2 regions of the Streptomyces sp. NBC_00019 genome follow, and region 2 is predicted to be linked to the other one. Evidence: riboswitches for the same ligand, from Rfam matches in the RefSeq annotation. Region 2 holds a riboswitch; the other holds the start of a gene.
The links. A riboswitch is a leader RNA that binds a small molecule or an ion and turns the genes downstream of it on or off. The one in region 2 is predicted to bind cyclic di-AMP.
Positions count from the first base shown of each region.

Region 1: another riboswitch for cyclic di-AMP. It lies ahead of OHU89_RS30445 (NlpC/P60 family protein); the one in region 2 lies ahead of OHU89_RS21285 (transglycosylase family protein).

Region 1 covers NZ_CP108302.1:6,417,725-6,421,732, reverse strand. Annotated here, with positions in the region: gene pcrA (DNA helicase PcrA) at 1-825, opposite strand, end outside; cyclic di-AMP (ydaO/yuaA leader) riboswitch at 1,279-1,446, shown strand; gene OHU89_RS30445 (NlpC/P60 family protein) at 1,455-2,609, shown strand; gene OHU89_RS30440 (hypothetical protein) at 2,630-3,001, opposite strand; gene OHU89_RS30435 (tellurite resistance/C4-dicarboxylate transporter family protein) at 3,471-4,008, shown strand, end outside.
Region 2 covers NZ_CP108302.1:4,539,583-4,543,590, reverse strand. Annotated here, with positions in the region: gene OHU89_RS21295 (RNA-guided endonuclease InsQ/TnpB family protein) at 1-611, shown strand, start outside; gene OHU89_RS21290 (transglycosylase family protein) at 816-1,739, shown strand; cyclic di-AMP (ydaO/yuaA leader) riboswitch at 1,944-2,111, shown strand; gene OHU89_RS21285 (transglycosylase family protein) at 2,115-2,804, shown strand; gene eno (phosphopyruvate hydratase) at 3,135-4,008, shown strand, end outside.

The DNA of each region.
Region 1 (4,008 bases), 1.9 Mb from region 2:
GTGGTAGTGCTCGGCGACGTCCGGGAAGGCGCGCAGCAGATTGACCGTGGTCATGATCAGGTCGTCGAAGTCGAGCGCGTTGGCTTCCCGCAACCGCGACTGGTACATCGCGTAGGCCTGGGCGAGGGTCTTCTCGAAGCCGTCGGTGGCCTGGGCGGCGAAGTCCTCCTCGTCGATCAGCTCGTTCTTGAGGTTGCTGATCTTGGCACTGAAGGACTTGGGCGGGAAGCGCTTGGGGTCGAGGTCGAGGTCACGGCAGACCAGGGCCATCAGACGCTTGGAGTCGGCCGCGTCGTAGATCGAGAACGACGACGTGAAGCCGAGCTTCTTGGATTCCCTCCGCAGGATCCGCACGCACGCGCTGTGGAACGTCATCACCCACATCGCGTTCGCCCGCGGGCCGACGAGCTGCTCGACGCGCTCCTTCATCTCGCCCGCGGCCTTGTTGGTGAAGGTGATCGCGAGGATCTGGCCCGGGTGGACGTTGCGCTCGGCCAGCAGGTAGGCGATGCGGTGGGTGAGCACCCGCGTCTTGCCGGATCCGGCGCCGGCCACGATGAGCAGCGGGGTGTCGGAGTGGACGACGGCCGCGCGCTGGTTCTCGTTGAGCCCGTCGATGAGCGCGGCCGCGTCCAGGACCGGGCGCGGGGCGCCGTCGCGGTAGTACGCGTCCCGGTCCGGCGGCACGTCGAACCGGCCGCCGAACAGGTCGTCCGGAACGGGTTCCGGTACGTGCTCGTCCTCGGGCGGCGGCGGGGGCTCTTCCTCGCGGCCCTTAGGGGCTTGGAGGTCCGCCAGGAAACTGTCGTCAAAGAGGCTGCTCATCGCTCTCCGAGTCTAGGGCTCCCCACTGACACCCCGCCGCCGCCCTGAGAACATGGGCTCTTTTCGGCGGCGGCCGCGGAGGCCGCCTCAGAATCCGAGGATCTTCCGGACCTGGCCACCAGGGACCTCCTCACCCTCCGCCACCGTTCTGTCACGATCCGCGACCGGCCAGGTGGAGACGTACAACTTGCCGTCACACGGGTCGACGACCACGCCCGAGCTTGCCGAGGCACTTCCTGCCGTCGCGGCCGGAAGCGGGCGGACGTCACCACTTCGCACAAAATGCGTATAAGTCATTGCAGATCACTCCGTACTCACCACCGCGAGCACCGTCCTGACCTAAGGTCACGAAAATGTATCGGGCCTATCGGACATCAACCTTCACAGGGGCCACACCCGTTGGCTACCGTGCCGGAAGGCCGTACGACCCCCACCGGCGAACGTCGCCGGGCCGCGCGGCCTCCGCCGAATCCGGAGCGCCGCCGCGCACCCGGAACCGGGGACCCACCGAACTTGGGGTGAATCGGCCGACTCCCGTACCGGGAACGGCCGTAGGGCAACCCTTCCGAACCACCCGCCCGAACCCGACAGCTAACTCGGTAGGCGGAGCATGGAAGGAGTCGCCGACCTTGGCGTCGCACCGTAAGTCGCCTCCCCCGGGTACGCGCGTAGCCGGCATACGCACACCCGCTCTCGCCACGGCCGCCCTCACCTCCGTGGCCCTGCTCTCCCAGACGGCCACCGCCGCGCCCTCGACCGATGACAAGCCGAGCATCGAGGAAGTCGAGAAGAAGGTCGACGACCTCTACCGCCAGGCGGAGTCGGCGACCGAGAAGTACAACTCGGCCAAGGAGAAGACCTCCAAGCAGCGCAAGGAGGTCGACACCCTCCTCGACGACGTCGCCCAGCGCACCCAGAAGCTCAACGAGGCCCGCGAGGAGCTCGGCACCTTCGCCGCGGCCCAGTACCGCACCGGCGCCTCCGCGCCCGACACCGCGACCTTCCTGCTCGCGGACTCCCCGCAGGACTACTTCGACCAGACGCAGCTGATGGGCCGTATGACGTCCCGCCAGAAGGACGCGGTCGACGACTACGTCTCCGAGCAGTCCGCGACGATGAAGAAGCGCCAGGAGGCCACCGACAGCCTCGAGACGCTCTCCGATTCGCAGAGCGACCTGAAGACCGCCAAGGCGACCGTCCAGCGGAAGCTGTCCGCCGCGCGCGAGCTGCTGTCTCAGCTGACCGCCGAGGAGAAGGCGCGCCTCGCGGCGATCGAGAAGAAGAAGCAGGAGGAGGCCGCCCGCAAGGCCGCCGAGCTGGCGGAGCAGCAGGCGGCCGAGCAGAAGGCGGCGGAGGAAGCAGCCGCGGCCGAGGAGTCGGCGAGCAGCTCGTCGTCGTCCTCGGAGGCCTCGGACTCCTCGTACGCCACGAAGGCCGAGAAGGCCCTCGCCTTCGCCCGCTCACAGGTCGGCAAGCCGTACGTCTGGGGCGCCACCGGCCCCGACTCCTACGACTGCTCCGGCCTCACCCAGGCCGCCTGGAACGCCGCCGGCATCTCCCTCCCTCGCACCACCTACGACCAGGTGAACGCCGGCACCACGGTCACCCTCGCCAACGCCCAGCCCGGCGACCTCGTCTTCTTCTACGACGATGTCACCCACGTCGGCATCTATATCGGCAACGGCAAGATGATCCACGCGCCGAAGCCGGGGGCGTACGTGCGCGAGGAGTCCATCTACTACGACGGTGAGTCGGCTATCCACAGCGTGGTGCGGCCGGCCTGACGCGCGGCAGGGCCCTGGCGTCAGTGACCTCCCCGGTTCTCGACACAGGGCCCTTCGCCGGGCTGGGGCTCGGCGTAGACGCCGTGCACCTCGCCGGTCAGCTCGTCCTTCGTCACCCGTCCGGAGACACACACGACGCCCGTGTAGACGGCGTAGTACCCGTTCCCGACGAAGACCCCGTGCTTCTCACCGCACCCGACACGCTCCAGCGCCGCCTCGACCCGTTCGTCACCGAAGACACCGAACTCCCCCGACCCGCCCTCCTTCCGGACCTTCGCCAGCTCCGCGAGGATCAGCTCGGCCGACGCCTGCCCACTGGCCTGCTGCTCCGCACTCAAGGGCGCCCGCATGCGGTACGCGTGGTTGTCGGCGTAGTTGGGGGGAGCGTCCACAGGTCCGTCCTGCTGTCCTCCGGCCGTGTTCGAGGCGGAGGGTGAGGGGGAGGAAGGCAGGGCGGTGGGCGTCGCTGTGGACTGCGCGCACTTCGGCGGGGGCGGATAGGAGTAGGTCGGAGTGGCCGACCGCGCGGCGCCGGCTCCATTGGCCGCCCCACCTTTTTGACTCCCGCATGCGGTGAGACTGACCGCCACGAGGGCGGCGCCGACGAGGGCGAATGATCGTCTGAGGGACATGGCGAGAGTCTGGCGCCCCGGACGGTCGATTGTCATGAGCGGAACTACTCAGATGACGCCCAGGTGGGCGGGGTCCGACGTGATCCGGCGGGCGTGGGACACATCTGCCATCACTCAGTGCACCGGCCGCCGAGCCGCGCCCCCTCCCGTGCCTGCGCCCGCGCGTATTTGCCCGCGCCCGCTCGCGCGCCCTGCCCTCGAGCTGGGCCGCGCTCCTTAGCATCGCCCCATGTCCGGCGCCTCCTCCCGCTCCCCTCACTCCCCCCTCCCCGCCTGGTGGGCCCAGCGGCCGCCCGCCGCCGGGGCTGCCGTGATGGCGACCGGCATCGTGTCCGTCGGTCTGCATCTGACGGGGCACGAGACCCTGTCGCGGATCGCCCTCGTCCTGGCAGGCGTCGCGTGGGTCGCGTTGGCCGCCGACTTCGCCGTACGGCTGCTGTGGGACCGGGCGAGGTGGGTGGCGGAGGCCGAGACGCCGGGCGCGCTCACCGCCGTAGCGGCTACGGCCGTGCTCGGTACCCGTGTCTCGGCGCTCGGCTTGCAGCAGCTCGCCGAGGCGCTGCTCGCGATCGCCGCGCTGTTGTGGCCGGTGCTGATCGCGCTGGTCGTGACGCACTGGACGCGGCGGATGCCGGGGGCGGTGTTCCTGGCCTGCGTCGCCACGCAGGGTCTCGCGGTGCTCGGTGCCACGCTCGCCTCGGCCGAGTCGACGGCGTGGCTCGCCCACGCGGCGCTCGTGCTGTTCTGGCTCGGCCTCGTGCTCTACG
Region 2 (4,008 bases):
GGGAACGCGCCCAAGTCCGCAAGCACCAGCGGCGCGCGGCGAGGGCGAAGAAGGACAGTCCCGAGAAGACGGCCGAGTACGCGAAGGTGGCCAAGCTCAAGGCGCGGGAGGCGAACCGGCGCAAGGACTGGTGCGAGAAGACCAGCACTATGCTCGCCCGCTCCTACAGCCTGATCCGGTTCGAGAAGCTGAACATCAGGAACATGACCCGCTCCGCGAAGGGAACCGCCGAGCGGCCCGGCAGGCACGTCGCCCAGAAGTCCGGCCTGAACCGGGTGATCCTCGCCCAGGGGTGGGGCCTGCTGCGGCAGCGGACCGAGCACAAGGCCCCCGACCGGGTCCAGGACGTACCCGCCCCCTACACCAGTCTGCGCTGCAGTGCCTGCGGATGGATCGACAAGAACTCGCGCAAGAGCCAAGCCGAGTTCGTCTGTTCCTCCTGCGGCTTCACCTGCAACGCGGACACCAACGCGAGTATCAACGTCGCGGCAGGACAGGGCGGGATCCCCCGCCCCCGGCGAACAGCCGGTGCCGGAGGGACGACACCGTCCACCAAGCGGTCGAGCGTCCGTGAACCTCAACCCAACTGGGTTGGAATCCCCCTCTTTTAAGAGGGGGAGGATGTCAATGCGTGTCACAGCGGGAGTTGTGCTGGAACCGGCCAAACATGACCCGCCCTCAACTCTGTGATCTTCACGTGATCTACGCGGCATTAACTTGTGACAAGTGATCGACTGCCGATACGTTCACGCATCAGCGCGGTGACTGTCTCCACCCGCCGCGCCGGTCACTGTTGTCTCGCGAAAGGCCTCCGCATGCTCACCGGGAACGGTCGTCACCGTCGCCCCCGCCAGGCTCCGGCACTCCTCGTCGCGGCCGGAGTGACCGGCTCCGCCATCGCGATCCCGCTTCTCGGCGCCACCGGCGCGAGCGCGGCCGACGGGAATACCTGGGACCAGGTCGCCAAGTGCGAGACCGACGGTTCCTGGAGCGCGAACAAGGGCGACGGCTACTACGGCGGGCTCAAGCTCTCCCAGGAGAACTGGGAGAAGCACGGTGGCCTCGACTACGCCACGAGCCCCGACCTCGCCAGCCGCAACCAGCAGATAGCCGTCGCCGAGAAGGTCCTCGCGGACCAGGGCGTCGGCGTCTGGGGCACCTGCGGTCTGCTGAACGGGCTGAGCAAGGACTCGGCCTCGGACGATGTCGACACCGGCGTCGAGAGCGGCACCCCGTCGGCATCCGAAGAGTCGGGTTCATCTGAATCATCCGATTCGCCTGGCTCGTCCGGACTGTCCAACTCCTCCGGATCGTCCGACTCGTCGACCGAGTCCTCCGCCGACTCGACCCCCTCGCCCTCGGCGTCCACCGAAGCGGACAACTCTTCCAGGTCGGACACCTCTGACCCCGGCGCCGAAGAATCACAGCCGTCCGACAGTCCATCCACAGCACCGGCAAAGAGTGACGAATCGGACAACTCCTGGCAAGAAGGCGGCTCTTCGGCTCTCGTCGACACCGGCGCCCTCTCCGCCGCCAAGGAGAGCACCGGCCGGCACCGCGGCGCGAGCGCCGACGAGGGCTCGTACACCGTCCGCGTCGGCGACACGCTCGCCTCCATCGCCGACTCCCTTGACGTCGACGGCGGATGGCGCCGGCTCTACACCGAGAACAGGCAGGTCATCGGCGCCGACCCGAGCAGCATCGAGCCCGGTCAGACCCTCGTACTCGGTAGCGAATAGGGCGAAAACCCCAGAGAAATGCCGGTAGTTCACGCCACACTTCACATCAAATGTCCGGTTTGGCGAAAGTGTGGGATGAGTCTCAGAAGCCCTGATCGTCTTTGAAATTCCCCGGATTCCCTGTCTACGGTCAACACCGCTCGTCACCGCGAGCCCCGTCTGCCGCAACGCCGAATCCTGCCAGCGGCCGTACGGGAACAGTCGTCGCGTCATGCGCCGTAGGCAGGAGCGGGGGACCCAAGGTAAGTGCCGGGCCCAGCGGTTCACGCTGGTCCGGCTTGGGGTGAAGTCGCGCATCGCGAGATGCGCGGCCGGGCAACTCAACCGGCCCGAACCCGACAGCTCACCTCGCAGGCGTCGGTGAGGGGATCCACCATGCTGTTTTCCGGTAAGGGCAAGCACCGTCGTCCGTCCAAGGCCACCCGCGCCGCCGCGCTCGCCGGCGTCACCGGTGTCGCCATAGCCGCCCCGCTGATGGCGGCCGGCAACGCCTCCGCCGCCACCGCCTCCGAGTGGGACGCCGTCGCCCAGTGCGAGTCGGGCGGCAACTGGGCCATCAACACCGGCAACGGCTACTACGGCGGTCTGCAGTTCTCCGCCTCCACCTGGGCCGCGTACGGCGGCACGGCGTACGCCTCGCAGGCCAACCAGGCCACCAAGGCGCAGCAGATCGAGATCGCCGAGAAGGTCCTCGCGGGTCAGGGCAAGGGTGCCTGGCCGTCCTGCGGCGTCGGCCTGTCCAGCGCGAGCTACACCGGCGGCGGCTCGTCGAGCTCCTCGGGCAGCAGCTCCTCCAGCGACAGTGGCACCAGCACCCGCTCCTCCGAGCAGGGGGCCTCCCGCTCCTCCGAGCGCCCGGCCGCCAAGAAGACCGTCACCACCCCGACCGGCAAGAAGGTCAAGAAGGGCGACGGCGAGTACAAGGTCGTCACGGGTGACACCCTCAGCGCCATCGCCGAGGAGCACGACGTCAAGGGCGGCTGGCAGAAGCTGTTCAAGCTGAACAAGGACATCGTCAGCGACGCCGACTTCATCTACCCGGGTCAGCAGCTGCACCTCAAGTAAGGGCTGCGGCACTCAAGCAGGACCCAGCTGAACCACAGTGCCCTCACATCCGTGGTCCTCATACTGAAGGCCTCGTGAGGGTCCCCCCGTCCCCACGGGCTCCCCGCTCCGGTGCGTGTTCCCCCGTACGCACCGGGGCGGGGCTTTTTTCTGCGCCGGTTTCTGTCAGGTTTCCGAAAGCGTCTTTGTTCCGTTCAGAAACAATTTACTCTCGGTTCTGTCCACGGGGCGGTCCACGCGGTGGCCGATCGCCCCGAGCCGGTTAGGCTCGTCTCGCAGAACACACCGCGGTCCCGGCGGACCGTGTCACATCCCATGAAGGAGATGCTCGTGCCGTCCATCGACGTCGTCGTAGCCCGGGAAATCCTGGACTCCCGAGGCAACCCCACGGTCGAGGTCGAGGTCGGCCTCGACGACGGCAGCACGGGTCGTGCCGCCGTTCCGTCCGGCGCCTCCACGGGTGCCTTCGAGGCCATCGAGCTCCGCGACGGTGACCCCAACCGCTACCTGGGCAAGGGTGTCGAGAAGGCCGTCCTCGCCGTCATCGAGCAGATCGGCCCGGAGCTCGTCGGCTACGACGCCACCGAGCAGCGCCTGATCGACCAGGCCATGTTCGACCTGGACGCCACCGACAACAAGGGCTCGCTCGGCGCCAACGCCATCCTCGGCGTCTCCCTCGCCGTCGCCCACGCCGCCTCCGAGGCCAGCGACCTCCCGCTCTTCCGCTACCTGGGCGGCCCGAACGCGCACCTGCTGCCCGTTCCGATGATGAACATCCTTAACGGCGGCTCGCACGCCGACTCCAACGTGGACATCCAGGAGTTCATGATCGCCCCGATCGGCGCGGAGTCCTTCTCCGAGGCGCTGCGCTGGGGCGCCGAGGTCTACCACACCCTCAAGAAGGTGCTGAAGACCAAGGGCCTGTCCACCGGCCTCGGCGACGAGGGCGGCTTCGCGCCGAACCTGGAGTCCAACCGCGCCGCGCTCGACCTCATCATCGAGGCCATCAAGCAGGCCGGTTACGTCCCCGGCGAGCAGATCGCGCTCGCGCTCGACGTCGCCGCGTCCGAGTTCTACAAGGACGGCAAGTACGAGTTCGAGGGCAAGTCCCGCTCGGCCGCCGAGATGACCGAGTACTACGAGGAGCTCGTCTCCGCGTACCCGCTCGTCTCCATCGAGGACCCGCTGTACGAGGACGACTGGG